3 regions of the Mesorhizobium sp. P2_F8 genome follow, and region 3 is predicted to be linked to each of the others. Evidence: riboswitches for the same ligand, from Rfam matches in the RefSeq annotation. Region 3 holds a riboswitch; each other region holds the start of a gene.
The links. Region 3 has a riboswitch for cobalamin ahead of AC1DZP_RS28470 (DUF1636 family protein). Riboswitches for the same ligand answer to the same signal wherever they lie in the genome.
Positions count from the first base shown of each region.

Region 1: linked by a shared signal. The riboswitch ahead of AC1DZP_RS11695 (aromatic ring-hydroxylating oxygenase subunit alpha) and the one ahead of AC1DZP_RS28470 (DUF1636 family protein) in region 3 are both predicted to bind cobalamin.
Region 2: linked by a shared signal. The riboswitch ahead of bluB (5,6-dimethylbenzimidazole synthase) and the one ahead of AC1DZP_RS28470 (DUF1636 family protein) in region 3 are both predicted to bind cobalamin.

Region 1 is NZ_JBFUFB010000004.1:186,783-196,555, forward strand. Features, by position in the region: gene AC1DZP_RS11660 (ABC transporter substrate-binding protein) at 2-1,357, shown strand; gene AC1DZP_RS11665 (carbohydrate ABC transporter permease) at 1,611-2,624, shown strand; gene AC1DZP_RS11670 (carbohydrate ABC transporter permease) at 2,626-3,780, shown strand; gene bglA (beta-galactosidase BglA) at 3,785-5,449, shown strand; gene AC1DZP_RS11680 (ABC transporter ATP-binding protein) at 5,491-6,603, shown strand; gene AC1DZP_RS11685 (DUF680 domain-containing protein) at 6,679-6,918, opposite strand; gene AC1DZP_RS11690 (DUF680 domain-containing protein) at 6,988-7,188, opposite strand; cobalamin riboswitch at 7,700-7,901, shown strand; gene AC1DZP_RS11695 (aromatic ring-hydroxylating oxygenase subunit alpha) at 8,016-9,263, shown strand; gene AC1DZP_RS11700 (FAD-binding oxidoreductase) at 9,344-9,773, shown strand, end outside.
Region 2 is NZ_JBFUFB010000016.1:56,402-66,174, forward strand. Features, by position in the region: gene AC1DZP_RS29930 (class I SAM-dependent RNA methyltransferase) at 1-1,109, opposite strand, end outside; gene AC1DZP_RS29935 (TlyA family RNA methyltransferase) at 1,106-1,870, opposite strand; gene AC1DZP_RS29940 (GFA family protein) at 2,040-2,441, shown strand; gene AC1DZP_RS29945 (hypothetical protein) at 2,471-2,764, opposite strand; gene dxs (1-deoxy-D-xylulose-5-phosphate synthase) at 2,913-4,826, opposite strand; gene AC1DZP_RS29955 (pirin family protein) at 4,976-5,896, opposite strand; gene AC1DZP_RS29960 (DUF2277 domain-containing protein) at 5,934-6,200, opposite strand; gene AC1DZP_RS29965 (exodeoxyribonuclease VII small subunit) at 6,314-6,565, opposite strand; gene AC1DZP_RS29970 (histone deacetylase family protein) at 6,569-7,495, opposite strand; cobalamin riboswitch at 7,617-7,796, shown strand; partial or broken gene bluB (5,6-dimethylbenzimidazole synthase) at 7,857-8,474, shown strand; gene AC1DZP_RS29980 (hypothetical protein) at 8,591-9,574, opposite strand; gene AC1DZP_RS29985 (TetR/AcrR family transcriptional regulator) at 9,672-9,773, opposite strand, start outside.
Region 3 is NZ_JBFUFB010000014.1:30,728-40,500, forward strand. Features, by position in the region: gene cobN (cobaltochelatase subunit CobN) at 1-678, opposite strand, end outside; gene cobW (cobalamin biosynthesis protein CobW) at 697-1,734, opposite strand; gene AC1DZP_RS28470 (DUF1636 family protein) at 1,737-2,165, opposite strand; cobalamin riboswitch at 2,205-2,410, opposite strand; gene AC1DZP_RS28475 (winged helix-turn-helix domain-containing protein) at 2,440-3,639, opposite strand; gene AC1DZP_RS28480 (NADH-quinone oxidoreductase subunit A) at 3,971-4,336, shown strand; gene AC1DZP_RS28485 (NuoB/complex I 20 kDa subunit family protein) at 4,327-4,908, shown strand; gene AC1DZP_RS28490 (NADH-quinone oxidoreductase subunit C) at 4,913-5,518, shown strand; gene AC1DZP_RS28495 (NADH-quinone oxidoreductase subunit D) at 5,528-6,718, shown strand; gene AC1DZP_RS28500 (NADH-quinone oxidoreductase subunit E) at 6,719-8,002, shown strand; gene nuoF (NADH-quinone oxidoreductase subunit NuoF) at 8,013-9,317, shown strand; gene AC1DZP_RS28510 (NADH-ubiquinone dehydrogenase) at 9,419-9,773, shown strand, end outside.

The DNA of each region.
Region 1 (9,773 bases), on a different contig from region 3:
GATGAAGAAAATGCTTTTGCTGGGTGCTGCGTTTGCCACGCTCGCCCTGAACGCGCCCGCGCATGCCGAACTGAAGTTCAAGCCGGGCGAGGATCCCCGCTTCAACTGGGCGAATTACGAAGAGCTCAAGAAAGTCGATCTCAAGGGTGAGACGCTGTCGATCTTCGGACCGTGGCGCGGTGAGGACGAAGGCCTGGTGCGCGGCGTTCTCGACTATTTCTCGGAAGCCACCGGCGTCGAGATCAAATACTCCTCCTCGGAGAACTATGAACAGCAGATCGTCATCGACACGCAGGCCGGCAGTCCGCCCAACATCGCCGTGCTGCCGCAGCCGGGCCTGATCCAGGACCTGGCATCGAAGGGCCTGCTGACGCCACTGGGCGACGACACCGCCAAATGGGTCAAGGACAATTACGGCGCCGGCCAGTCGTGGGTCGATCTCGGCACCTTCAAGGACAAGGACGGCAAGCCGGGCTTCTTCGCCTTCCCCTACAAGGCCGACGTGAAGTCGCTGGTCTGGTACTCGCCGGATAATTTCGAGGAAGCCGGCTACAAGGTGCCGAAGACGCAGGAAGAACTCGCCGATCTCGAAAAGGAGATCATCGCCGATGGCGGCAAGCCGTGGTGCATCGGCCTCGGCTCCGGCGGCGCCACCGGCTGGCCGGCGACCGACTGGGTCGAAGACCTGATGCTGCGGACCCAGGCGCCTGACGTCTACGACAAATGGGTGAAGAACGAGATCCCGTTCAACGATCCCGCCGTGGTGAACGCCATCGACATCTTCGGCAAGATCGCGACCGACGACAAGATGGTCGACGGCGGCGCCAAGGCTGTTGCGGCGACCGATTTCCGCGATAGCCCGAAGGGCCTCTTCTCAGTGCCGCCGAAGTGCTACCTGCACCATCAGGCGTCATTCATTCCGACCTTCTTCCCGGAAGGCACCAAGGTCGGCCAGGACGCGGACTTCTTCTACTTCCCGCCCTATGCCTCCAAGCCTGAACTGGGAACGCCGGTGCTCGGCGCCGGTACGCTGGCGATGATAACGAAAGATAGCAAGAGCGCCCGCGCGTTCATCGAATTCCTGAAGATGCCGCTAGCTCACGAGATCTGGATGGCCGAGGGCGGTTTCGTGACGCCGTTCAAGGGTGTCAACAAGGCTGCCTATGCCAGCGACGCGCTGAGGAAGCAGGGCGAAATCCTCGCCAATGCCTCGACCTTCCGCTTCGACGGTTCCGACCTGATGCCGGGCAAGATCGGCGCCGGCGCCTTCTGGACCGGCATGATCGACCTGGTCGGCGGCAAGTCCGCGCAGGATGTCGCCACCGACATCCAGAAGAGCTGGGACGCGATCAAGTAGCGGCCGGCAAGCAGGGGCCCGTCCGGCTCGGCGATCAAACGGCCGAGCCTGCCATTCTCGCACTGGATCCGGACCCTGCCGGCCCGGATCCGACGGCGGCCCGTGCCGCAGCCTTTCGTCATGAGCGCATTGACATAAAGCGCGATCGGCATGCGGCAGGTTTCCGCCGCCGACGACGCTCCAACAACTGAATCGGCGCCTGGTCCCGTCACCAAGGTCATTCCTTGTCGGATCATGCGCAGGGAGAGGACCCATGGCGGCTCAGATTTTCTCGGCCATATTCGTCATCATCGTCGGGGTCGGCGGTTGCGTCGCCTATTTTTGGGGCGCCAACAAGCTGGTCGACCTGATATTCCCGTCGCGCGGCGTCGCCGGCGCTGCTGCCATCGACAATCTGCGCCGGCAAGGGCTGGTCAGGCCGTGGCTGTTCGTCGGTCCGGCGATGATCATCCTGACCATCTACCTCATCTATCCGGTGGTCGAGACGCTTCGGCTGTCGTTCCTCGATCGCGGCGGCATAAACTTCGTCGGCCTCGCCAACTATGAATGGGCCTTCGGCGATCGCGAGTTCCGCAACTCGATCCTCAACAACATCGTCTGGCTGGCTGTGGTGCCGGCCGCCTGCACCTTCCTCGGGCTGATCATCGCCGTGCTCACCGACAAGATCTGGTGGGGCACGGTCGCCAAGAGCCTGATCTTCCTGCCTTTGGCGATCTCCTTCGTCGGCGCCAGCGTCATCTGGAAATTCATCTACGAGTACCGTGGCGAGGGCCAGACCCAGATCGGCCTGCTCAACGCCATCATCCAGCATTTCGGCGGCCAGCCGCAGGTCTGGATATCACTGCCGTTCTGGAACAATTTCTTCCTGATGGTGATCCTGATCTGGATCCAGACCGGCTTTGCCATGGTCATCCTGTCTTCGGCCTTGCGCGGCATCCCGGAAGAAACTCTGGAAGCCGCCGTCATCGACGGCGCCAATCCGTTCCAGATCTTCTGGAAGATCATGGTGCCGCAGATCTGGGGCACCATCGCCGTCGTCTGGACGACGATCACCATCCTGGTGCTCAAAGTGTTCGACATCGTGCTGACCATGACCAACGGCCAGTGGAACAGCCAGGTGCTGGCCAACCTGATGTTCGACTGGATGTTCCGTGGCGGCGGCGATTTCGGCCGCGGCGCCACCATCGCCATCATCATCATGATCGCGGTCATTCCGATCATGGTCTGGAACATCCGCCAGGCGAACAAAGAGACGGGAGGACATTGAGATGGCCGTTGCGACCGGAAATTCCTTCGCCAGCCGCTTCGGCGTCCATATTGCCGTCCTCATCTTCGTCGCCATCTGGACCATACCGACGCTCGGCATCCTGGTCTCGTCGCTGCGCGACAAGGACCAGATCATCGCCTCGGGCTGGTGGAATTCGTTCTCCAGTTCCACCCAGACGGAAGCCAGCCGGCTGCCGGCGGCCTCGATGCAAGTCGAAAAGGACGGCAAGTTCGTCCTTCAAGGCAACATCTTCGGCAACAGCCCTGTCCGCAACATCAGCGCTTTCGGCGTCAAGTCGGCAGCACCAACGCAATACCCCGCCGGCACATCGGCCGATCTCGGCGACGGCGTCACCCTGCAGCTCAATGCCGACGGCAGTTTCATCATGCAATCGCCGAAGGCCTTCGAAGGCGATCGCGGCCAGCGCGTCTATTATGCCTCGTCGGCGCCACCTAAATTCACCACCGACAACTACAAGACTGTGCTGTTCTCGGAAGGCATCGGACGGTCGTTCATGAATTCGCTGACTGTCACCATACCGGCGACCGTCATCCCGATCCTGATCGCCGCCTTTGCCGCCTATGCACTGGCCTGGATGCGCTTTCCCGGCCGAGCGCTGCTGATCGCGGTCATCATCGGCCTGCTGGTGGTGCCGCTGCAGATGTCGCTGATCCCGCTGTTGAAGCTCTACAACGGCGTCGGCGCCTTCTTCGGCATGCCGTCGAAAACCTATCTCGGCATCTGGCTGGCGCATACCGGCTTCGGCCTGCCCTTCGCCATCTACCTGTTGCGCAGCTACATTGCCGGCCTGCCGCGCGAAATCATGGAATCGGCGCGCATCGACGGCGCCAGCGATTTCGAGATCTTCGTCAAGATCGTGCTGCCGCTGTCGTTCCCGGTGCTGGCCTCGTTTGCCATCTTCCAATTCCTGTGGGTATGGAACGATCTGCTGGTCGCGATGGTTTTCCTGGGTACGGAGGCAGACCAGATCGTGCTGACCGCCAAGCTCAACGCGCTGCTTGGCTCACGCGGCGGCGACTGGGAGATCCTTACGACATCGGCTTTCGTGACCATCATCGTGCCGCTGATCGTGTTCTTCTCGCTGCAGCGCTATTTTGTCCGCGGGCTGCTTGCCGGCTCGGTGAAAGGAGGCTGAGACCATGCAATCCGCTTTGAAGGCCAGTTCGAAGCCTGACCTCGCCGTCGATCGCGACTGGTGGCGAGGTGCGGTGATCTACCAGATCTATCCGCGCAGCTACCAGGACTCGAACGGCGACGGCATCGGCGACCTGAAGGGCATCATCGGCCGGCTCCCCTACATCGCGGCACTCGGTGCGGATGCCATCTGGATCTCGCCGTTCTTCAAATCGCCGATGAAGGATTTCGGCTACGACGTCACCGATTACTGCGACGTCGATCCGATGTTCGGCACGCTGGCCGACTTCGACGCGCTGACCGCCGAGGCACACAGGCTGGGCTTGAAGGTGATGATCGACGAGGTGCTGTCGCACACTGCCGACAACCACCCATGGTTCAAGGAAAGCCGTTCGAGCCGCACCAACGCGAAGGCAGACTGGTATGTCTGGGCGGACGCCAGGCCGGACGGCACGCCGCCCAACAACTGGCTGTCGATCTTCGGCGGCTCGGCCTGGCAATGGGACACCAGCCGCCAGCAATATTACCTGCACAACTTCCTGGCCGAGCAGCCCGATCTCAACTTCCACAACCATGAGGTCCAGAACGCGCTGCTCGACGTCACCCGCTTCTGGCTGGAGCGCGGCGTCGACGGCTTCCGGCTCGACACCATCAATTTCTACTTCCACAGCCAGGGCCTGGAGAACAATCCGCCGCTGCCGCCCGAGCAGCGCAACGACCAGACCGCACCCGCGGTCAATCCCTACAACTACCAGGACCATCTCTACGACAAGAGCCGTCCGGAAAACCTCGGCTTCCTCGAACGCTTCCGCGCCCTGCTCGATGAGTATCCGGCCACCGCGGCGGTCGGCGAAGTCGGCGATTCGCAACGTGGGTTGGAAGTGGTGGCGGCCTATACCGCCGGCGGCAAGCGCGTGCACATGTGCTACTCGTTCGACTTCCTGGCGCCGGAAAAGATCAGCGCGGCCAAGGTCCGCTCGGTGCTGGAATCGTTCGGCAAGGTCGCCAGCGACGGCTGGTCGTGCTGGGCCTTTTCCAACCATGACGTGATGCGCCCGGCCTCGCGCTGGGCGGCAGGCGAAGCCGACACGACCGCCTATCTCAAGGTCATCTCGGCGCTGCTGATGTCGCTGCGTGGCTCGGTCTGCATCTACCAGGGCGAGGAGCTTGGGCTCGGTGAGGCCGACCTCCACTTCGAGGATTTGCAGGACCCCTACGGCATCCGCTTCTGGCCGGAATTCAAGGGCCGCGACGGCTGCCGCACGCCGATGGTGTGGGACGGCAGCGCCAGGAATGGCGGCTTCTCCTCGGCCAAGCCATGGCTGCCGGTGCCGGCCAAGCACCTGTCGCAAGCGGTCAATGTCCAGCAGGGCGACGAGAGCTCGCTGCTCGAGCACTACCGGCGCTTTCTCACCTTCCGCCGTGCCCATCCGGCGCTGGCCAAGGGCGACATCACATTCATCGAAAGCGAGGGCGACACCGTCGCCTTCACACGCCGCGCAGGCAATGAGCAGGTCGTCTGCGTCTTCAATCTGGCAGCCAAGCCAACCAGGATTGAGCTTGGCAACCGATCGCTGCAACCTTTGCCGGGACACGGATTTTCGGGGCAGGCGAGCAGCGGTTCCATACAGCTCAACGGCTACGGCGCCTGGTTTGGGCGCATCGACTGAACTTCAGATCACTTGAATTTCAAATCACTGGGAGGAAACCAATGGCCGATGTCACGCTAAGACAAGTGAAGAAGTCCTACGGCAATCTGAACATTCTCCACGGCATCGACCTCGATATAAAGTCGGGCGAGTTCATCGTCTTTGTCGGCCCGTCGGGCTGCGGCAAGTCGACATTGCTGAGGTCGATCGCCGGGCTGGAGGAAATCACCTCCGGCGAACTCAAGATCGCCGGCGAGGTCGTCAACGACGTGCCGCCATCGAAGCGGGGCATCGCCATGGTGTTCCAGTCCTACGCGCTCTACCCGCACATGACGGTGTACGACAACATGGCGTTCTCGATGAAGATCGGCAAGGAGAACAAGGCCGAGATCGACCGCCGCGTGAAGCAGGCCGCGGAAATCCTGCAGCTGACCAAATATCTCGATCGCCTGCCCAAGGCCATGTCGGGCGGCCAGCGCCAGCGCGTCGCCATCGGCCGCGCCATCGTGCGCAACCCGAAGGTGTTCCTGTTCGACGAGCCGCTGTCGAACCTTGACGCGGCGCTGCGTGTCGCCACCCGCATCGAGATCGCCAAACTCAAGGAATCGATGCCCAACACGACCATGATCTACGTCACCCACGACCAGGTCGAGGCGATGACGCTGGCCGATCGCATCGTGGTGCTCAAGGAAGGCCATATCGAGCAGGTCGGCACGCCGATGGACCTCTACAAGAAGCCCGGCAATTTGTTTGTCGCCCAGTTCATCGGCTCGCCGGCCATGAACATCCTGCCGGCGACCATCGACAAGACCGGAAACCCGACCGTCGTCAGCCATGTCGGCGGCCGCAAGGCAAGCGTGCCGATCGCAACGCCGGCTTCGGCAAAGGGTGCCGCGGTGAGTTTCGGCGTGCGGCCGGAAGATCTGATCATCGCCAGCGGCACGGAGTATCTGTTCGAGGGAACGGTCGACTATGTCGAACAACTCGGCGAAGTCCAGCTTGTCTATGTCGACATCGGCCGCGCCGACCTGCCGCTGGTGACCAAGCTGCCTGGCAATGTCGAGGTCAAGCGCGGTGCGACGCTGCGGCTGAGCGCGGACGCCAACGACCTTCACATCTTCGACGCGGACGGGCACTCCTTCTCGCTCCGTCAGCCGGAAGTAAAGGCGGCTTGAGACAGAACCAAGTCTCGACACGAAAAGAGCGGCGGGCCAGGCCCGCCGCTCTTTTTTGGAAATCAACTTCGGCTGTTAGCGATTGCCGAAGAGGTCGCGGTCGGCGCTCTGAGGGGCGGACCTCTCTACGTCACCCGACGAATTGAGCAGCTTGCCGACGAAACCACCGCTGTTGCGGATCGAGCCCGTTTGAGAGTTGTCAACCGAACCGACGGCAGGCTGGTTGGCGCCATTCGAACCGTAGTTGTCGCTGGCGGCGAAAGCGCTGCCGGAGATCGCCACGACGGCGGCGGCAGCAAGCATGATCTTCTTCATTTCAAATCTCCTGAATTCTGGATTTCGCCAGGACGGCGGGAGAGCCCGCCGCCTTCTGGGAATCGGCTGTTAGTTATTGCCGAAGAGGTTGCGGTTGCTACCCTGGGCAGGCGTCTGAGCAGCCGGCTCCGACTTCTTGGTCGAAGCGGTGTACGAGCTGTCGACAGCAGCGGTGGCTGCCGAGGCATTCGAACCATAGTGGTCGCTGTTCGCGAAGGCGCTGCCGGAAATGGCCAGAAGGGCGGCGGCAGTGAGGATGATCTTTTTCATTTTTTGGTACTCCAGTATTTCTTATTTTTGCCGTCCGTCTAGCGGCGTGTCTTGGGAAGAAATCGCGTCGTTCGGACAGCCCCGATGTGGGAGAGCCATCCAGCCATTTCCAATCACGAAGTTGTTCCGCGTGGACCAAGAATCCACCACTTGAAATTGCGCCGGGGGTTTCCACACTCAATGTTTTTCCAAGTTATATCAAAGAGTTGTACGAAACAGGTACCCCGATCACCAACTGTGTCGGAGGCCCAGCGTTCACACCTCCTGCACGCACCGTCAACAGAAACGAACCGTTCGGTTCGATTTTAGCGGCAGCTAATAGTCACTTTTCGATAACATTAACCTTTTTTGCTTCCTGGCAAGGGGTCAGTTTCGACGAGATTGGAGCCGGCTATGGTTGCCCAAGAGATAGGCTTCCGCTTCGCGATCACCGACCGGAACGTTTCGCAAGCGTGTCGCGCCGCATGGATACGATGTCGTTTTCATGCCGATGACGCGCCCGCGATCGTGATTAGATCATGTCATCTCAGGTGCCGCTTCGTGACGACGAGGCGGAGAATTGGGAAGCCGGTCAGAATCCGGCGCTGCCCCCGCAACGGTGGTGGAGTTCAAGTCGCAACGGGAGACCACTGGGCAAACGCCTGGGAAGGTGTCGCGATGGTCCGCAAGGACAACTCCAGAGCCCGGAAACCAGCCCGAGATGTCTAGACTCGACTGATCGCGGTGGGCGGTCAAGAGGCGGATAGTGCATGTCCGGCGCATCGCCGGCCTGCGTCCAATCCTTCCTCCGTCACCACCAGTTCAGTCCTTAGAAACGAGGACAGGACATGGATGCTCGCAACGACATGCTGAGGCTCTTGAGCGGCCGCCGGCAAGGCTTTTCGCTGGAACAGCCCTTCTACACCGATCCAGACTATTTCAAGCTCGACATGGAGCTGATCTGGTATCGCGACTGGCTGTTCATCGGTCATGATTGCGAGCTGCCGAAGCCGGGCAGCTACATCACGGCGCAGATTGGCGACTATCCAGTCGTGCTTGTCCGCGACCAGAAGGGCAATATCAACGCCTTCCACAATTCCTGCCGCCATCGCGGCAGCCGCGTCTGCAATTCCGACAAGGGCACGGCGGCAAAGCTGGTCTGCCCCTATCACCAATGGACCTACGAGCTGGACGGAAGGCTCTTGTTTGCCAGGCAGATGGCCGACGGTTTCGACAAGAGCCAGTTCGGCTTGAAGCCAGTCGCCTGCCAAAGCGTCGGTGGCTACATTTTCATCTGCCTGGCCAAGGAGCCGGCGGATTTCGCACCGATGCGCGCAATGATCGAGCCCTACCTTTTGCCGCACCGGCTGCGCGAGGCCAAGGTGGCGTTCGAGTCGACCATTGTCGAGAAGGGCAACTGGAAGCTGGTCTGGGAAAACAACCGCGAGTGCTATCATTGCGCCGGCAATCATCCGGAGCTCTGCAAGACTTTTCCAGAGGCACCCACGGTGACCGGCGTGCAAGGCGCCGACAGCGACCCGGAAATGCTTGCGCACTGGGCGAAATGCGAAGCGGCCGGCCTGCCGAGCAAATTCCGCATCGACCCGGCCGGACAGTACCGCGCCACCCGCGCGCCGCTGCTGCGCAATGCCGTCAGCTACACGATGACGGGAAAGCGTGCGGTCAAGAAGAACCTGTCCGACAGCGTTTCAACCGACAGCATCGGTTCCTTGCTGCTCTATCACTATCCGACGACCTGGAACCACATTCTGGGCGACCACGCCGTCACCTTCCGGGTGTTGCCGATCAGCGCCACGGAGACCGCGGTGACAACCAAATGGCTGGTTCACAAGGATGCGGTCGAAGGCGTCGATTACGATCTCGACGAACTCACCCACGTCTGGACCGAGACCAACGACCAGGACCGGCGGATCGTCGAGGAAAACGCCTTCGGCATCCTGTCGCCCGCCTACGAGCCCGGCCCTTATTCGGAGCTGCATGAGGGTGGCGTCATCCAGTTCGTCGAGTGGTACGCGTCGTTCATCGGCCCGCGCCTTGCCGAAGGTGGCCGGCCGGCGCTGCGCAGCGTTGCCTAGTGCATGTCGCCCAAGAATGCGCAGCGGTTTTGGTATCTCGACATGCCCAGGGCAAGAGTGAGGACAAGAGGATGAATGCGATGACGGATCTCGGCCTCTATCGCCATCTCGACCAGATGACGCCCTGGAACGACCGGCTCCAGGTGCTGGAAGTGATCGGCGTCAGCGACGAAGCGCCTGATGTGAAGACCTTCACCTTCCGCTCCGACAACCAGACCTGGTTCCGCTACAAGCCGGGCCAGTTCGTGACGCTGGAACTGCCGACCGCCAACGGGCCGCTGATGCGCACCTATACGCTGTCGTCTTCGCCATCGCGGCCGTTCTCGATCGCGGTGACGATCAAGGCTCAAGCGGGCAGCATCGGCACACGCTGGATGTTCGACCATCTGACGCCGGGCTCGCACGTCAAGGCCTATGGGCCGACAGGCGACTTTTCGCTGCACAGCCACCCGGCCGCCAAGTACCTGTTCATTTCAGCCGGCTCGGGCGTGACGCCGATGATGTCGATGC
Region 2 (9,773 bases), on a different contig from region 3:
GTGACCGGATTGCAGGATACGGCCGCGACAAACGGAACGTCCGAGCGTGCGATCTGCTTCGACTGGTCCTCGGCGCCGGCGCGGGGCGGGTCGAACACCAGGCCGTCGAAGCCATTCAATTCCTTGAAGGTCAGCGGCCGGCGGAACAGGTCGCGGCGCTCGCCTGTCACCCGCTTCAGGCCGGTCGCGAAGCGCGAGCCCCGGTCGAGCGCCGAAAGGGCTGGCGCATCGCCTTCGACCGCATGGACTTCCGACTTCTCTGCCAGCCGCAAGGCAAAGCTGCCGCAGCCGGCGAACAGATCGGCGACCTTCTTGGCGCGCTTCAGATGTCCGCCGACGATATCGGCCATGGTCTGTTCGGCGGCCTCGGTCGCTTGCAGGAAGGCGCCCGGCGGCACGGCGACCGCGACATTGCCGAACATGACCACAGGCTTCCTTGGCTCGATGATGATCTCGTCATCGATGGACAGCCTGGCAAATCCCTGAGCCAATACGAAGTTGGAGGCGATCCGACGCTGGTGTTCGCCCAGTTTGCCGGACTCGTAGACTGCGACGTCAAGGCCCGACCCGGTCACGGTGACCGCCAGCCGGAACGATTTGGTGGTGGCGCACACCAGTTCGGCGAGCGCCTTCAGCCGATCGAACGCGCTGACGATCTCGGGCAGCGAGATCGGGCATTCCGATATCGAGATGATTTCCGGCGACAGATGGCGATTGAAGCCGAGCAGCATGCCTGTGTCGGTGCGTCGCGCGGCGAGCACGACGCGGCGGCGCGTGTGCGGCGCGCAGGCGACCAGTTCGCCGATGTCGCAATCGATGCCCTTGCCCTTCAGCGCGTGCACCACCTTTTCGCGTTTCCATTGGCGATAGGCTGCGGCTTCGAAATGCTGGAGCGCGCAACCGCCGCATTCGGTGAAATGGCGGCAGGCGGGATCGATGCGCAGCGGCGAAGCCTCTAGCACCGCCATCAGCGTGGCACGGTCTTTTTCGCGCGCGGCGGTGACGACCTCCCCGGGTAGTGTGAAGGGAATGAACAGATCGCCGCTCTCGGTCTCGGCGATGCCGTCGCCCTGGGCGCCAAGTTTCCTGATGCTGAATCGCGCGCTCATCGATCCTTGATCCCACCGAGCAGGAATTCGCGATTACCGTCGCCGCCTTCGATCGGCGACAAATGCAGGCCCAGCGAACGCCAGCCTGGAACAGCGTCCAGCCAATCCTGCAGCAGGCCGGCGACACGGGCGGCGTCGTAGGGATCCTTCAACAGGCCGCCCTTGCCGATTGCTTCGCGGCCGGCCTCGAATTGCGGCTTGACCAGAAACATGGCACCGGCACCAGCCTTCGCAAGGCCAAGCGCCGGCGGCAGCGCCAGTTTCAGCGAAATGAAACTGACGTCGGAAACGACGAAATCCGGGATCCGGCCGGCCAGATCATCGGCTGTGAGATCGCGCGCGTTCAGGCCCTCGATGACAGTTACGCGCGGATCGCCGCCGATATCGGCATGCATCTGGCCATGCCCGACATCGATGGCGGTGACGTGGGCCGCGCCGCGCTCGAGCAGCACCTGGGTGAAGCCGCCGGTCGAGGCGCCGATGTCGAGCGCCTCGCGGCCGGCGGGATCGAGGCCGAAATGGTCGAGCCCACCGATCAGTTTCAGCGCCGCACGCGACACATAGCCCTGCGCCGGATCATCGATGGCGATCAGGCATTGCGGCGAAACGTTCTGGCCGGGCTTGCGGGCTATGACGCCGTCCACCATCACCGTGCCACGCTCGACCGCGTCGCGGGCGCGCGAACGGCTGGCAAAAAGGCCCCGCTGGACGAGCAGGTCGTCGAGCCGCTGGCGGGGGCTGGCTGGCAGAGGCGAGTTCATTGGCCTTCATGGCGAAAGCCGGTCGCGAAGGCAAGGATATTGGGGCGGGACAAGGAACATCGTTCGAAAGCATGCGAACACTTCAAGCCGCTGCGCCGCTTGCGAGCATCGCATCGGCCCGGCACAATACCAAGCAGGAGCGCCGTACTGTCCGAACGAGGAAGGACGAATGCTGACAGGAACCTGCCACTGTGGTGCGACCCACTGGACCCTGGAGGGTGATCCCGGTCCGGTCACCGCGTGCAGTTGCACGCTTTGCCGTCGCTATGGCGCGCTCTGGGCTTACGACTATGTCGACGAACGCATCCGCGTCGCGGGACCGATGAAAAGCTACACGCGCCCCGGAAAGGACACGCCCTCGCTTGAGATCCTGTTCTGTCCCACTTGCGCTTGCGTGCTCGCCTGGCGTGGCTTGGGCTCCAGCGCCACTGGCCGCACTCGAATCGCCGTCAATGTAAGGCTTGCGCCGCCGGAGGCCGTCGCCGACTTGCCGATCGACCATTTCGATGGCCTCGACACTTACGACGACCTGCCGCGCGATGGCCGCTGCGTGCGCGACATGTGGTTCTAAAGCGCGCCGCGCTTGGACGGCGGCATGCTCTAGAAAATGGTTCGCGAAACCCGGCGATCGACGGCTGGAGACAAACCGTCATCCCGATTTCCCGAAGCCTGCTCGCCCGGATGCTCGGTCGCAGGCGCCTGCGCTGGCACAGGGTCCGGCAGGACAACCAGTTGCGGCACCTGCTTGTAGGAAAAGCCGCCGCGAATATCGCCCATCTTGCCGGCGATGATGCCCATGGCCGCCTTTTCGAGACTGCGATCATAGCGCGTTTCGGCGGCGGCCGGCGCGACGATGACCGCTGAAAGCGCCACGCCGCACAGAAGCGTTCTCATTGTTTTTGTCTCCCTGCCTGGTCACGATCTAGCAGGGCGCCGTTGAAAAACGGCCAAGAGACACGGTAAGCAAAGCGCCAAACGGCAGCGTTAACAATGCGTTAAAGCATCAAGCCGGCAAACTGATTCAAGCCCTTGAGATATTGATTCAGGCGCGCTGGGCGCGGGCTGTATGGCCAAGCGCGACGAACACCGTGCGCACGATGCCGGCGGCATCAAGCCCGGCATCGGCATACATCTTTTCCGGCTTGGCGTGGTCGGTGAACGCGTCGGGCAGCACCAGCGGGCGTACCTTCAGGCCACTTTCAAGCAAGCCCTCATGGGCGAGGAACTGCAACACATGGCTGGCGAAGCCGCCGACGGCGCCCTCTTCCACCGTCACCAGAACCTCGTGCGAGCGGGCCAGCCGGCGGATCAGATCCTCATCGAGCGGCTTGGCGAAACGGGCATCGGCGACCGTGGTGGAAAGCCCGGCCGCGCCAAGCTCCTCGGCGGCGATCAGGCAATCCTGCAGCCGCGTGCCGAAGGACAGGAGTGCCACCTTGGTGCCTTCCCTGACGATACGGCCCTTGCCGATTTCGAGCACCGCGCCGCGCTCCGGCATGTCGACGCCGACGCCGTTGCCACGCGGATAGCGGAAGGCGATCGGGCCGTCATCATAGCTTGCCGCGGTGCGCACCATGTGGCGCAGTTCCGCCTCGTCTGCTGCTGCCATCACCACGAAACCGGGCAAGGTTGCCAGGAAGGTGGTGTCAAAGGCGCCGCAATGGGTGGCGCCATCGGCGCCGACGAAGCCGGCGCGGTCGATGGGAAAGCGCACCGGTAGTTTCTGGATCGCGACGTCGTGGACGACCTGGTCGTAGGCGCGCTGCAGGAAGGTCGAATAGATCGCGGCGAACGGCTTGTAACCTTCGGTGGCGAGGCCGGCGGCGAAGGTCACCGCGTGCTGTTCGGCGATGCCGACATCGAAGATCCGCGAGGGAAATGCTTCACCGAACAGGTCGAGGCCGGTGCCGCTCGGCATGGCTGCGGTGACGGCGACGATGCGGTCGTCCTCGCGGCCTTCCCTAACCAGGCTTTCGGCGAAGACCTTGGTGTAGGCCGGCGCGTTGGCCGGCGCCTTCGCCTGCGCTCCGGTGATGACATCGAACTTGTTGACGCCGTGATACTTGTCTGCGGCGGCTTCAGCCGGCGCGTAGCCCTTGCCCTTCTGGGTGACGACATGGATCAGCACCGGGCCTTCGCCATTGTCGCGGACGTTCTTCAGGACCGGGATCAGATGCTCGAGGTTGTGACCGTCGATCGGGCCGATGTGATAGAAGCCGAGTTCCTCGAAGAGCGTGCCGCCGGTGACGTAGCCGCGTGCATGCTCGACCGCCCGGGTGATCGCACGGTCGGCGCGCTTGCCGAGATAAGAGGTCAGTTTCTTACCGAAGTCGCGCAGGCCGACATAGGTCTTGCCCGAGGCCAGACGCGCCAGATAGGCGCTCATCGCGCCGGTCGGCGGCGCAATCGACATGTCGTTGTCGTTGAGGATGACGATCAGCCGGGCATCGAGCGCGCCGGCATTGTTCATCGCCTCGTATGCCATGCCGGCCGACATGGCACCATCGCCGATGACGGCGATGACGTTGTTGCGGCCGCCGGAGAGATCGCGGGCGGCGGCCATGCCGAGGCCGGCCGATATCGATGTCGAGGAGTGAGCGGCACCGAAGGGATCGTATTCGCTCTCGGCGCGGCGGGTGAAGCCGGACAGGCCCCCTTCCTGGCGCAAGGTGCGGATACGGTCGCGACGGCCGGTCAGGATCTTGTGCGGATAGGCCTGGTGGCCGACATCCCAGATCAGCCGGTCATCCGGGGTGTTGAAGACATAATGCAGCGCGACTGTCAGCTCGACCACGCCAAGGCCGGCGCCAAGATGGCCGCCGGTGTGGGACACCGCGTCGATCAGTTCGGCACGAAGCTCGGATGCCAGTTGCGGCAATTCGCTCTCGGCAAGCGTGCGCAGGTCGGCCGGGATGCGGACCTTGTCGAGAAGGGGCGTATGCGGCGTTGCGTTCAAGGGTAGGCCTACTCAGGCTTTCTGTTCATGGGCGAGATAGGCCGCCGGCCGGCGAAAGTAAATGCGTGTCAGTGACGCGGATCAGGCTTTAGGTCTTTGCCTTATGTATGTCGTTCTCCCAAAACCGGGTCACTTTTGGGCGACATGCATCAGCTTTCCGGCAGCGGGATGAATTCTTCCTCATCGCCAGGAACGATATCGAAGCGGCCCGTCTTCCATTCTTGCTTGGCCTGTTCGATGCGCTCCTTGGAGGACGAGACGAAATTCCACCAGATGTAACGCTTCGAGCCGAGCGAGGCGCCGCCGAACAGCATGAAATGGGCGCCGCCTTCCGACGATACGACGATCTCGTCGCCTGGCCGGAACACCAGCAGTCGCTCGGCTGGAAAAACATCGCCTGAAATCGAAACGTCGCCCTCCAGCGTGTAGATGGCGCGCTCTTCCGCATCGGCCGGGATTTTCACGCTGGCGCCCGGCGCCAGCCTGAGGTCGGCATAAAGCGTCTCGGAGTGAGCCCTCACCGGCGACCGCAGTCCCTGGAAGTCGCCGATGACGACGCGCCCGGTGACGCCTTCGGCATCGATCTCGGGGAGGCGCAAGGCAGCGGTGTTCTCGAAAACCGGTGCCACTTCCTCCTTGCCGTCCGGCAGTGCCAGCCATGTCTGCAGGCCGGAGACCGACATCGGCGCGCCACGCAATTCCTCCGGCGTGCGCTCGGAATGGACGATGCCGCGGCCAGCGGTCATCAAATTCACGTCGCCGGGCTGGATGACCATTTCGGTGCCGAGTGAATCGCGATGCCTGATCTTGCCGTCGAACAGATAGGTCACCGTCGACAGCCCGATATGCGGATGCGGACGGACATCGAGCGCCTGGCCCGCGCGCAGGATCGCCGGGCCCATGCGGTCGAAGAAGATGAAAGGCCCGACGAGCCGTCTTTTGGCGGTCGGCAATGCGCGGCGTACCTGGAAACCACCGATGTCCTTGGCGTTCGGAATGACCATCAGCTCGATCTGGTCGCTGGCAAAGGCGTCGCCGACTTCAGGGTCTTTCCCGGGGAAGAAGCTCATGGACTCTCCTTGTCAGCGGCCGTGCCTGCTTGTCGCATCAGGCAAAACGGATCGCTGATTTCGCGCGCGCCTTGGCGGCCACCTCTTCGCGATTGCGAGGATGCTGATGGGTTTCGAGGGAATCGAGAAGCTCACGCGCCGATGCCGCGATGGCTTCGACCGCATGATCGAAGGCGTGCTGGTTCTGCTTCGAAGGTCGCGTCGTTCCGCTCAATTTGCGGACAAACTGAAGTGCGGCGTCGCGCACCTCGTCATTGGTTGCCGGCGGATCAAAATTGAACAGGGTCTTGATGTTTCTGCACATCGTTTCCGAACCTCCTCTTGTCCTGAAGCCGTTTCAATCGGGACGGCTGCTATCCTCGACTATGATCATGTCCAAAAGCCGGTGAGGCAAGACCATCGTTCGGGAAGCATGACTCAGTCGGCGTCGAGCGGCTCGGTTCCAACCGGCTTGCCGTCGCGCGACAGCCTGATCTTCTCGACCTTGTCCTCGGCGGCCTTCAGCAGCCGGTCGCAATGCGCCTTCAGCGCCTCGCCGCGCTCATAGATCCTGATCGACTGGTCGAGCGGCACGTCGCCACGCTCCAGATCATCGACGATCTTTTCCAGCGCGTCGAGTGCCTGCTCGAAGCTCATCGCCTTGACGTCTTCGTTGGTCTCTCCAGCCATCATTCACCCTTTCATCAGTCGCCCGACATGGGCGGCGACCGAAAATGCCAGTCCCTGCAGATCGTAGCCACCCTCGAGCAGGCTGACGAGCCGGTTGCCGCTGTGGCGTGTGGCGCGCTGCATCAGCTGGCCGGTCGCCCAGTCGAAATCATCCTCGGTCAGATTGATCTCGGCCAGCGGATCGCGATGGTGCGCGTCGAACCCCGCCGAAATGATGATCAGGTCGGGCGCGAAATTGTCGAGCGCCGGCAGGATACGCGACAGCAAGGCATCGCGAAAAACCTCGCTGCCGGTCTGCGGCGCCAGCGGCGCGTTGACGATGTTGCCGGCGCCGGTCTCGCTCTTCGCCCCGGTGCCGGGATAAAGCGGCATCTGGTGCGTCGAGCAATAGAGCACCGACGGATCGTCCCAGAAAATGTCCTGCGTGCCGTTGCCGTGATGGACGTCCCAGTCGACGACCGCAACGCGCTCGACGCCATGTTTCTTCTGCGCATAGCGCGCGGCGATCGCCGCCGTGTTGAAGAGGCAGAAGCCCATGGCCGTGGTTTTTTCGGCATGGTGGCCGGGCGGCCGCGCGGCGACGAAGACGTTGTCGGCGCGGCCGGCAAAGACATCGTCTACGGCGGCGTTGGCGGCGCCGATCGCGGTTATCGCCGCTTGCCAGCTCTTCGGGCTGACTGACGTGTCGGCGTCGATGCGGGCGATGCCCTCGTCGGGAATGGCGGCGCGGACGCGGGCGACGAAATCGGCGGGATGCGCGTAGAGAATGGTGGCCTCGTCGCCTTCCGGCGCCTTGATGCGATCGAGCGCGACAAAAGCTTCATCGTCAAGCACCCGCTCGATGGCGCGCAAGCGATCCGGCCGCTCAGGGTGACCGGGGGGCGTGATGTGCTCAAGGAAGATCGGATGGGTATAGAGACGTGTGGTCATCTTCCCTATCTAGTGCCCCGACGTCGCGATGGCCATGCGTTGTGGCCTGATGGCTGGGGAAAATCACACATGCGTCCATTGGTGTCGCTGCAGGCATTGGCGTCGTCAGCGCTTCGGCGTAAGGTCGCCGCCACTGCCTGGTGCCCGCCGCAAGCGGGAGAATCGGGAACACGGTTGAACTCCGTGGCGTGCCCAACGCTGTAAGGGGGACCGCGCCGGTAAATGCCACTGTCGATGACGGGAAGGCACCGGACGCGGGTTGATCCCAAGCCAGAAGACCGGCCTGGCAGGCATCGTCATCCGCATGGTCAGGCGGAAGACATCCACAGCAATCGCAAGGGGACACGCGATGCCAACACACATGACCGCCTCTGTTGGCGACGGATTTGACCAGAGTGCGCGCGATGCGGTCTATCGCGCCATGTTCACGCGGCGCGACGTGCGCGGCCATTTCCTGCCAGCCCCGCTCGACGATGAGGTGCTGGCGCGGCTGCTGCTTGCCGCGCACCATGCGCCGTCGGTCGGCTTCATGCAGCCTTGGAATTTCATCGTCATTCGCGATGCCGAGCGACGGGAAAAAGTGCGTGACCTGTTCCTGGCGGCGCGAGAGCAGGAACTGCCGGCCATCGCGGAAGAACGACAGGCGCTCTACCGCAAGCTCAAGCTGGAAGGCATCTGCGAAAGCGCGCTCAACATCTGCATCACCTGCGACCGGCAGCGTTCGAAGGGTTCGCCGCTGGGGCGCTGGCACAATCCGGAGATGGACCTCTACAGCACGGTTTGCGCGGTGCAGAACTTCTGGCTGGCGGCGCGCGCCGAGGGTGTCGGGGTCGGCTGGGTCAGCATCATCGAGGCGCAGGCATTGAAAAGCCTGCTGTCAATTCCCGAGCATGTTACGCCGGTCGCCTATCTCTGCGTCGGCCGTGTTTCCGAGTTCGCGCCAAAGCCGGACCTCGAAGCGCATGGCTGGGGCCGCCGCTTGCCGCTGCCGGAACTGATCATGAGCGAGACCTTTTGCGGGCAAGGTGAAGCGTTGCTCAAATCGACCGTGGCGCGCCTCAACGGGGTCGATGCCGCGCCGGCGACCACTGCCGATCAGCGCGTCGCGCCGGCCGTGCCCCAGCGCGAACCGCCGAAGGAGGCCAGCGCCTTGTCCTTGAGTTCCCTGAACTTCGACGACGCTTCGGCTAGCCGGGCGTCCCAGGCGGGATCGGGCACCTGGCCCTCAATGGTCCTGAAATAGACCTGCATCAGGCAGGCGATGGCGAAGGGTTCGATGAACGCCGCCTTGAAGGCCCAGGCGAAGACGATGGCGAGCACGAAAGCCCAGCCGGCAAGCTGCCCGGGCATGAGGAAAAGAATGGCGCCGGCAGGCGCCAGCATCAGCAGGAAGATAACGAACGAGACGCCCCACATGATGACCGCCAGCCAAACGGCGTTCTTGACCATGATCTTGCCGTTCTGGGCATAGAGCACGACGCCTTGGCGGGCAGTCTCGAACGGCGAGGCTGAATTGATGCGGATGTTGTAGCCAAGGATGATCTCGTCGACAAAGGTCAGCGACAGGCGGATCACCGTGTTGATGAAGCTGACTAGGCCGCCCAGGCCCGGGATCGGCAGGAAAGCGGCGATGCCGCCGAGCAGCCCGGTGATGGCGCGAATGGCGCCCTTGACCAGCTGGTCGACGACGAAAAGGATGTTGGCCTCGGCAAAACGCTGGGTCACGATGTCCTTGGCATAGGCAATCTGGTTCTGGCCGTCGGGAATGTCGCGGCCGTCGACCAGGTGGACCATGACCGCGACATGGCCGGCCTTGACGACATAAAGGATGTATTCGCGGATCCAGTAGACGGCGATCGAGACGATGCCGAAGCCGACCACGCCGCCCCACAGGGCAAAGGACAGCGGCCCGTCCGGGTCGGTGGAGATATGGCCAACGCCGTAGCCAACGGAGGCGCCCGTGCCGGTCGCGACGATATAGGCCAGCGTGATGCCGAAATAGACGATCATGCGAAAGACAATGAAGGGCCAGGTCCGCATCATGATGGACACCGACCTGCCGATATTGAAATCCCACATGCCCCCGAATCTCCGCTCAGAGATGGCGCGAGAGGATGCGCTGAAACCGGCTGTTGTCAATCGTGGGCAGTGGCGCGCCAGACCAGCAATGGGGATTTCAGTTCGGCTGGGAATCCTGCTTCTTGAGCAAGCCTTCGAGCAACTGCTTAAAGGCCGCCACCACCTTCTTCGACGTCGCTTCGGGGTCGCTCGAATTGGC
Region 3 (9,773 bases):
GCGCTGCCGCAGCGCCCCAAAAAGGGCGTCGATCGGTGCGACATCGGCGGCGAGCAGCATCGAGCGGTAGAACAGGATAGGGATCACAGCATTTCCCTGCCCCTCGAGGGGAAGGGGGACGACGCCGCGGCCCGGCTCATAGTAGCCGGCCTTCGGTACCGCGACAGGCGCCGAAATTGTTGCTTCAGACCCTGCCAGCCGCGCCAGCTTCTGCACCAGCGCGCTCATATTGGCCGGACCGCCCTCGCGAAAATAGTCGAGCAGGCCGTCCAGTTCCTCGCGCGGCAGTGTCGAGGCTTCGATCAGGCGCAGATCCTCGTCTCGGCATTCGCCGGGCAGCAGCGCCAGTTTTATGCCGCGCGCGCGGGCGGTCGAGGCAAGCTGGTCGCAGCCGTAGCGCCACCAGTCGTAGCCGCCGAGGATGCGCACGAGGATGACTCTGGCATGGCGGGCGACGCTGTCGATCCAGAGGTCGACGGACATCGGATGACGCAGGTCGCGCAAGGCCGCCAGCCGCATCGAGGGCAGGCGCTCGGCATCGGCCTTCCATGCCGCCGCCAGTCCGGCGAGATCGCTGTCGGTGAAGGACAGGGCCACGATATCCGCCGGCGTCTGCCGCAGATCGACCGGCTCGGCGAGATCGTCGAGCGAGGCGGAGGTCGTGGTGAGGATGTGCATCGCCGCCCGTGGTTTGCGTCAGCCGGCGAGTATACGCTCGATCGCCGGGCGGTTCAGCCCCTTCAGGCCGATGACGACGAGGCGCGAGCGGCGGTCATCCCCGGCCGTCCAGGCCCGGTCGTAGTAGTGATTGACGCGCGGTCCTACGGCCTGCAGCAAGAGCCGCATCGGCTTGCCGCCGACCTCGACGAAGCCTTTAACGCGCAGCACGTTTTCTTCCTCGGCGGCGGTGGCGACGCGCTTTGCCAACTCGTCCGGACTGGCGACCGAGGCAATGTCGATGACGAAAGAATCGAAGTCGTCGTGCTCGTGGTCGAGTTCGTCGTCGTGGTGGGTCTTGCGGTTCTCGATATCGTCCTCGACGGCAAGGCCAAGACCAAGCAGCACCGACGGATCGACCTTGCCTTGCGAAGTCGGCACGATCTTCACGGCGCGAGCGATGTGCTCGTTGATGATGGCGTTGGCGCGGGTGGACCCAGCCGCGTCCATCAGGTCACTCTTCGACAGGATGATCAGGTCGGCGCAGGCGATCTGGTCCTCGAACACTTCCTCGACCGGGTCGTCGTGATCGAGCGTCTCATCCTGGGCGCGCTGTGCCTGAAGTGCGTCCATGTCATTGGCGACGCGGCCCTCGGCGAGTGCGGGACCGTCGACGACGGCGATGACACCATCGACCGTCACGCGGCTCTTCACCGTCGGCCACTGAAAGGCCTGGACCAGTGGCTTGGGCAGAGCCAGGCCCGAGGTCTCGATCAGGATGTGGTCGACCTTCGGCGTCAGCGACAGGATCTGGTCGAGCGCCGGCACGAAATCGTCGGCAACGGTGCAGCAGATGCAGCCATTGGCCAGTTCGACGATGTTTTCCTCGGGGCAGGTGTCGATGCCGCAGCCCTTCAGGATTTCGCCGTCGATGCCGATGTCACCGAACTCATTGACGATGATGGCGATCCGCTTGCCGCCGGCGTTTTCCAGGAGATGGCGGATCAGCGTCGTCTTGCCGGCGCCGAGGAAGCCGGTGACGACGGTGCAGGGGACGCGGGAGACGGAGGCAGTCATGATCAGTCCTTCAGCAGGTCGAGGGGAGGGATGCGGGCCACGAGGCCGCGCTTGAGGCTATCGGGACGGCCGCGCCACGGGATCAGGCCGTCGGTCGAGGTGGCGAAGAGTTTTGCGCCGGTGACGAGGTCGGCGCCGCTGGTCGCAGTCAGGTCGCCGAAGACGTAGCTCCAGCAACCATCGCGCAGGATGGCGGCACTGAGCCGGCGCTTGCAATTGCCGAGGCATTCGACGCTGCGGACGCGGATGTCTTCGCCAGAGGCGGCGCGGCGCGTGTCGTCCGCAAGCAGTTCGCCGGCGCGGGGATGGGCATCTGAACCGGTTTCATCGCGACAGGAGGCACAGACGATCACGGTCACGCCGGCAAGGGCATCGTTCTCGCCGGACGAATTGTCCGCTTTGCCAGCGGAAAAACTGCTGTCGTGGTCCAAAAATCGGGCTCCTTGCCCGGAAACCCGCCGGGCGATCGGATTCTACAGTCGCAGACGGCAGGTCTCCTGGCTCGCGGGTCATCGCCTTGGGTAGCCGCCTTCCCGGGAATACCCCAGTGGCTTTCGGCCTTGGCTCTTCGCTTACAGTTGCGGGGACAGCCGCGGATTTGAAATCGGAATTTCGCACCGCATTCCCTCTTGGCTCCTCTCGTTGAAGAGAAGAGACCGTCTGCAGCGGATTTAGGCTTTTGCGGGCAGTGGTGTCAACGTGGGCTTACGACACGCTCAGGTCGGCCAGCGCCGGACCCAAATCGCCGGCTGATGTCACCTCTATACGTTCAAGGCCGAGCCAGCCCTGCATCTGCTTCAATTCATCGAAGAGTTCTGCAGCGGTTTCAGGCGGCGCGCCCGGCTCGGCGTAGGCCGCATGGACGCGCAGAACACTGGCGGGGCGATCGGCCTTGAGGTCGACGCGGCCGACGATCCGGTCGCCGAGCAGGAACGGCAGCACGTAGTAGCCATACTGGCGTTTATCGGCCGGGGTATAGATCTCGATGCGATAGTGGAAATCGAACAGCCGCTCCGTGCGCGACCGTTCGAAGACGACCGGATCGAACGGCGCCAGCAAAGCGCGGGCCTCGATTTTTCGTGGCAAACGCGCGTCTTTATGAAGATAGGCCGGCTTGTCCCAGCCTTCGACACGCACAGGCAGCAGTTCGCCTGTTTCAACCAGTTCCTCCAGTCGGCCCTTCATGTCGGCGGGCGACAGGCGGAAATAGTCGCGCAGGTCGCCTGATGTCGCGATGCCGTGGGCTCGGGCGGAAATGCGCAGCAATTCGCGGTGCGCGTCCTCGGCGGCGGGCACCGGCAGGTCGAGGATCGCTTGCGGCAGCACGCGCTCCGGCAGATCGTAGAACCGCTCGAAACCGCGACGGTGCGCCGTTGTGATGCGTCCGGCCCAGAACAGCCATTCGAAGGCGTGCTTGGCATGGCTCCAGCCCCACCAGCCGCCCGAGCCTTTCTGGCCTTCGAGCGCGGAAGCGGCGATCGGCCCGCGCTCGACGACCTCGCGATAGATCTGTTCGATGTAGCCAGCGTGTTCGCGGCCCCATTTGGCGAGGCCGAGATACATTTCGTCGCCGCGCTCGGCCCGCTGCATGCGCCAGCGCATCAGCGGGTAGGTCTCGACCGGCAGGAAGGAGGCTTCGTGTGCCCAGTATTCAAACACCGTGCGTTTGCGCGTCACGGCGGCGTTGTCGAGCAGAGCGAAGGGGTAGGGGCCAAGGCGCGAATAGAGCGGCATATAGTGGGCGCGCACCACCGCACTGACGGAATCGATCTGCAGCAGGCCGATGCGGGAGAGAACGCGGGCGAAATGGCGGCGGTCGGGCGTACCGGCGGGGCGGGGATCGAGAAACCCCTGGGCGGCGAGCGCGATGCGCCGGGCCATGGCAAGCGAGAACTTTTCCTTCATGCAGGTATCACTCTGAGGGTGTTTGGCCGAAGTTCCGATGGGTGATTCCGGCCCATGCTAGCAGGGTTTTGGCGGCAACCATGTCAGGAGACAAAAGTGGAGTAAAAACCGAAGGAAATCAAACAGGAGCGGATCGGACCAGTTTCCTCGGATATGCCGTCCAGCACCGCGTTTTGAACAAGGTTTGACTTGCTTCGCTGGAAGTGCTGCGCTAACCCTCGCCGCGTTGCAGCATAGGCCCTTAAAACGGTTCAGCGGTTAAACTGTCACGCTTCCGCATTAGGGTCCGGTGCTGTAATCAACTTGGATTGGCGCCAACGGAAAGCCGAGCATGAACGCACTTCTAGGTTCATACCTGCCCATCGTCCTGTTCATCGGCGTGGCCCTGGTCGTCGGCCTGGCGCTGCTGGCCGCCCCCTTCCTGGTCGCCTACCGCAATCCCGATCCCGAGAAGCTTTCCGCCTACGAGTGCGGTTTCAACTCGTTCGACGACGCCCGCATGAAATTCGACATCCGTTTCTACCTGGTGTCGATCCTGTTCATCATCTTCGATCTGGAAGTGGCCTTCCTGTTTCCGTGGGCAGTTTCGTTCTCGAAGATCGGCATGCTCGGCTTCTGGTCGATGATGGTCTTCCTGGCGGTGCTGACAATCGGCTTTGCCTATGAATGGAAAAAAGGAGCGCTGGAATGGGATTGAACGACAGTTCCGGCACGCTCGTCGCGCCGAAGCCCAAGGGCCTGATCGATCCTAACACCGGCAGGCCGGTAGGGTCCGACGATCCTTTCTTCCTCGAGATCAACAACGAACTGGCCGACAAGGGCTTTCTCGTCACCTCGACTGAGGCGCTGATCACCTGGGCGCGCAGCGGTTCGCTGATGTTCATGACGTTCGGCCTCGCCTGCTGCGCGGTCGAGATGATCCATACTTCGATGCCGCGCTACGATTCGGAGCGGTTCGGCGTTGCCCCGCGCGCGTCTCCGCGCCAGTCCGACATCATGATCGTCGCCGGCACGCTGACCAACAAGATGGCGCCGGCGCTGCGCAAGGTCTACGACCAGATGCCGGAGCCCCGCTACGTCATCTCGATGGGCTCCTGCGCCAATGGCGGCGGCTACTATCACTATTCCTATTCGGTGGTGCGCGGCTGCGACCGCGTCGTGCCGGTCGACATCTATGTGCCCGGCTGCCCGCCGAGCGCCGAAGCGCTGCTTTACGGCATTCTTCTGTTGCAGAAGAAGATCCGCCGCACCGGCACGATCGAACGGTAAATCCATGACCGCATCCCTGAGCGAACTGTCGACCTATCTCGGCGAGAAGCTGATCGGCCGCGTGAATGACGCTGCGATCGCCTATGGTGAACTCACCGTCCATGTCGAGCCGCGCAATTTGGTCGAGGTGATGACTTTCCTGCGCGACGATGCGCGCTGCCAGTTCATCTCGATCATCGATGTCTGCGGCGCCGACTATCCGTCGCGGGCCAAGCGCTTCGACGTCGTCTATCACCTGTTGTCGCCGAAGCAGAACGTGCGCATCCGCGTCAAGGTGCAGGCCGACGAGGAGACGATGGTGCCGTCGATCACCGGCGTCTATCCCGGCGCCGACTGGTTCGAGCGCGAGACCTACGATCTCTACGGTGTGCTTTTCTCCGGGCATCCGGACCTGCGGCGCCTGTTGACGGATTACGGTTTCGAAGGCCATCCGCTGCGCAAGGATTTCCCGCTGACCGGCTTCGTCGAAGTGCGCTACGACGACGAGGCCAAGCGCGTCATCTATGAGCCGGTCGAGCTCAAGCAGGAATTTCGCAATTTCGATTTTCTCTCCCCTTGGGAAGGCACGGACTACGTGCTGCCCGGGGATGAAAAAGCCAAGACGAATTGAGGCGCCAGAATGGCTGAAACCTCCGTCCGCAACTTCAACATCAATTTCGGCCCGCAACACCCCGCGGCGCACGGCGTTTTGCGCCTCGTGCTGGAGCTGGACGGCGAAGTCGTCGATCGCGTCGATCCGCATATCGGACTGCTGCATCGCGGCACGGAAAAGCTGATCGAGGCCAAAACCTACCTGCAGGCGGTGCCTTATCTCGACCGGCTCGACTATTGCGCGCCGATGAACCAGGAGCATGCCTTTGCCCTGGCCGCCGAGCGCCTGCTCGGCATCGAAGTGCCGAAGCGTGGCCAGCTGATCCGCGTGCTCTACTGCGAGATCGGCCGCATCATGTCGCACATCCTCAATGTGACGACGCAAGCGATGGACGTCGGCGCGCTGACGCCGCCGCTGTGGGGCTTCGTCGAGCGCGAAAAGCTGATGGTGTTCTATGAACGCGCCTCCGGTTCGCGCATGCATGCCGCCTATTTCCGCCCCGGCGGCGTCCATCAGGACCTGCCGCAGAAGCTGGTCGAGGACATCGGCAAGTGGATCGACCCGTTCCTGAAGTCGATCGACGACCTCGATCAGTTGCTCACCGGCAACCGCATCTTCAAGCAGCGCAATGTCGACATCGGCGTCGTCTCCCTGGCCGATGCCTGGGCCTGGGGCTTCTCGGGCGTGATGATACGTGGTTCGGGCGCGCCCTGGGACTTGCGCAAGTCGCAGCCCTATGAATGCTATTCGGAAATGGATTTCGACATTCCGATCGGCAAGAACGGCGACTGTTTCGACCGCTACCTCGTGCGCATGGAAGAAATGCGCCAGTCGGCGAAGATCATGCGCCAGTGCATCGACCTCTTGCTCGGCAAGGAGAGCACCGGCCCTGTGTCGAACCTCGATGGCAAGGTGGTGCCACCGAAGCGCCAGGCGATGAAGCGCTCGATGGAAGCGCTCATCCATCACTTCAAGCTCTACACCGAGGGCTACCGCGTGCCGGCCGGCGAGGTCTATGCGGCGGTTGAAGCGCCGAAAGGCGAGTTCGGCGTGTATCTCGTCTCCGACGGCTCCAACAAGCCCTACCGCTGTAAGCTGCGCGCCCCCGGTTTCGCGCATCTGCAGGCCATGGATTTCCTCTGCCGCGGCCACATGCTGGCCGACGTCACCGCCGTTCTCGGCTCCCTCGACATCGTGTTTGGTGAGGTCGATCGCTAAATGTCAGTCCGCCGTCTCGCAGAAGCCAGCGTCCAGCCAGCATCCTTCGCCTTCAACCGGGCGAATGCGGCAGCGGCGAAGCAATGGCTTAAGAAATATCCCAAGGGCCGCGAACAGTCGGCGATCATTCCGCTTTTGATGCTGGCGCAGGAGCAGGAAGGCTGGGTAACGAAGGCGGCCATCGAGACGATTTCGGACATGCTCGGCATGCCCCGTATCAGGGGGCTGGAAGTCGCCACCTTCTACACGCAGTACCAGTTGAGCCCGGTCGGCACCCGCGCCCACATCCAGGTTTGCGGCACCACGCCCTGCATGCTGCGCGGCTCGGAAGCGCTGATGGATGTGTGCCGCTCAAAAATCCATCACGACCAGTTCCACACCAACGACAAGGGCACCTTGTCGTGGGAAGAGGTCGAGTGCCTTGGCGCCTGCGTCAACGCGCCGATGGTGATGATCTTCAAGGACACGTTCGAGGATCTGACGCCCGGGCGTCTGGCCGAGATCATCGATCTCTACGGCGCCGGCAAGGGCGCCTCGGTGGCGCCAGGGCCCCAGGACGGCCGCACCGGTTCGGAGCCAGCCTCCGGCCTCACGACCCTGAAGAGCGAAAAGGCGATCCTCAAGTCGACCCGCGACAGGGAAGCCAGGGAGGCGGCCAAGGCCGCGAAGGCGGTGCCCGAAGCGATAATCGCCACGGTCGCGCCCGCTGCCGCTCCTGTCGCACCGTCCAATGCCAGCAAGCCGAAGACCGATGCGCTTGAAACCAGCCCGGCCTTGAAGACGCCTTCAAAGACCAAGGTCGCGCCGGCAGCTGAAAAGGCGGCGAGCGTTTCGGCCCCACTGCATTCGGCCGCCAATGCCAACAAGGCGGCCCCCGAAGTCGAGCAGGTTTCCAAGCCGCGCAACGGTCCAAGGACCAAGGCCGAGCCAGCAGCCGCCTTCAAGGCGCCGGAGGTCAAGGCGCCAGCCGCGAAGGCTGACAAGCCGGCCAAGCCGTCGCTCGAGGATAAGAACCGCCCGGCCGGCATCGACAGGCCGGCGCTGGTCGACGACCTCAAGTTGATCTCTGGTGTCGGCCCAAAGATCGAGGGCGTCCTGCATTCCCTGGGCATTTTCACCTTCGCGCAGGTTGCTTCCTGGAAGAAGGCCGAGCGCGAGTGGGTGGACGGTTATCTCGCTTTCCACGGCCGCATCGATCGCGACGACTGGGTCAAGCAGGCCAAGGCGCTCGCCAAGGGTGGCGTCGCCGAATATATCCGCGTCTTCGGCAAGAAGCCGGTCTGAGGGACGAAAAATGCTTCAGGACAAAGACCGCATCTTCAACAACATCTACGGCCTCTTCGACAAGTCGCTGGCCGGCGCGATGGCGCGTGGCGCCTGGGACAGCACGCCCGGCATCGTCGCCAAGGGGCGCGAGTGGATCGTCAACGAGATGAAGGCATCCGGCCTGCGCGGGCGCGGCGGCGCCGGCTTTCCGACGGGCCTGAAATGGTCGTTCATGCCCAAGCAGAGCGACGGCCGGCCGAGCTACCTCGTCATCAATGCCGACGAATCCGAGCCCGGCACCTGCAAGGATCGCGACATCCTGCGCAATGACCCGCACACGCTGGTCGAGGGCGCGCTGCTTGCAGGCTTCGCCATGGGTGCGATTGCCGCCTACATCTATGTTCGCGGCGAGTTCATCCGCGAGCGCGAGGCGCTGCAGCGGGCCATCGACGAGGCCTACGAAGCCAAGCTGATCGGCAAGAACAACACGTCCGGCTACGACTTCGACATCTACATGCACCATGGCGCCGGCGCCTATATCTGCGGCGAGGAGACGGCGCTGCTCGAAAGCCTCGAAGGCAAGAAGGGCCAGCCGCGGCTGAAGCCGCCATTTCCGGCCAATGTCGGCTTGTATGGTTGCCCGACAACCGTGAACAATGTCGAATCCATCGCCGTTGCGCCGACCATCCTGCGCCGCGGTGCCGCCTGGTTCTCGTCCTTCGGCCGGCCCAACAATGTCGGTACCAAGCTGTTTTGCGTGTCCGGCCACGTCAACAACCCGTGCACGGTCGAAGAGGCGATGTCGATCCCGTTCCGCGAACTGATCGAGACGCATTGCGGCGGCATTCGTGGCGGCTGGGACAATCTCCTGGCGGTCATCCCGGGCGGCGCTTCGGTGCCACTGGTGCCGGCAGAGCAGATCATCGATACGCCGATGGATTTCGACGCGCTGCGCGACCTCAAATCCGGCCTCGGCACGGCGGCTGTCATCGTCATGGACAAGTCGACCGATATCGTGAAGGCGATCGCGCGGCTTTCCTACTTCTACAAGCACGAGAGCTGCGGCCAGTGCACGCCGTGCCGTGAAGGCACCGGCTGGATGTGGCGGGTGATGGAACGGCTGGTGCGCGGCGAAGCGCAGAAGCGCGAGATCGACATGCTGCTCGACGTCACCAAGCAGGTCGAGGGCCACACGATCTGCGCGCTGGGCGACGCGGCGGCATGGCCGATCCAGGGTCTGATGCGGCATTTCCGCGGCGAGGTGGAACGGCGCATCGACGAGTTTTCGCGCAATGCGCACCGGGCCGAGCCGGTGATGGTGGCGGCGGAATAGAGACTTTGTGAATTCGGGCGAAAGCCCGGAGCGGAATGCGGGCAAGTGCCCGATTTGAGACAACCGGGGCGGGCGAACGAAGAAACGACCAGGAGATATCTATGGCGCCGTATTCGACACCCTACTCATTGATGCCCAATTTGGACCAGTTCGAGAAGATGAACCAGGATCTGACCAGGATGATGCCGAAGGAGATGGCGAGCGCCGTCAACCTTCTCGCGCATCCAGTGGCGGGTGCCGCGGCGATGTCGGCGCTCGGTATCGGGCTGGCGAACCACGCCTTCGGCGTCTGGCTGGGCGCACTCTCGGGGGCTGCCGAAGCCTCGCAACGGCTGCTGCAGCCGATCGTCGATGATTTCGAGGCGCGCACCGAGCGCTTCCCGGAGACGGAAAAGAGCGCCTCCAAGGCCGCCCGCGCGGCGACCAAGACCTTGATTGCCGAAGCGCAATCCTTCG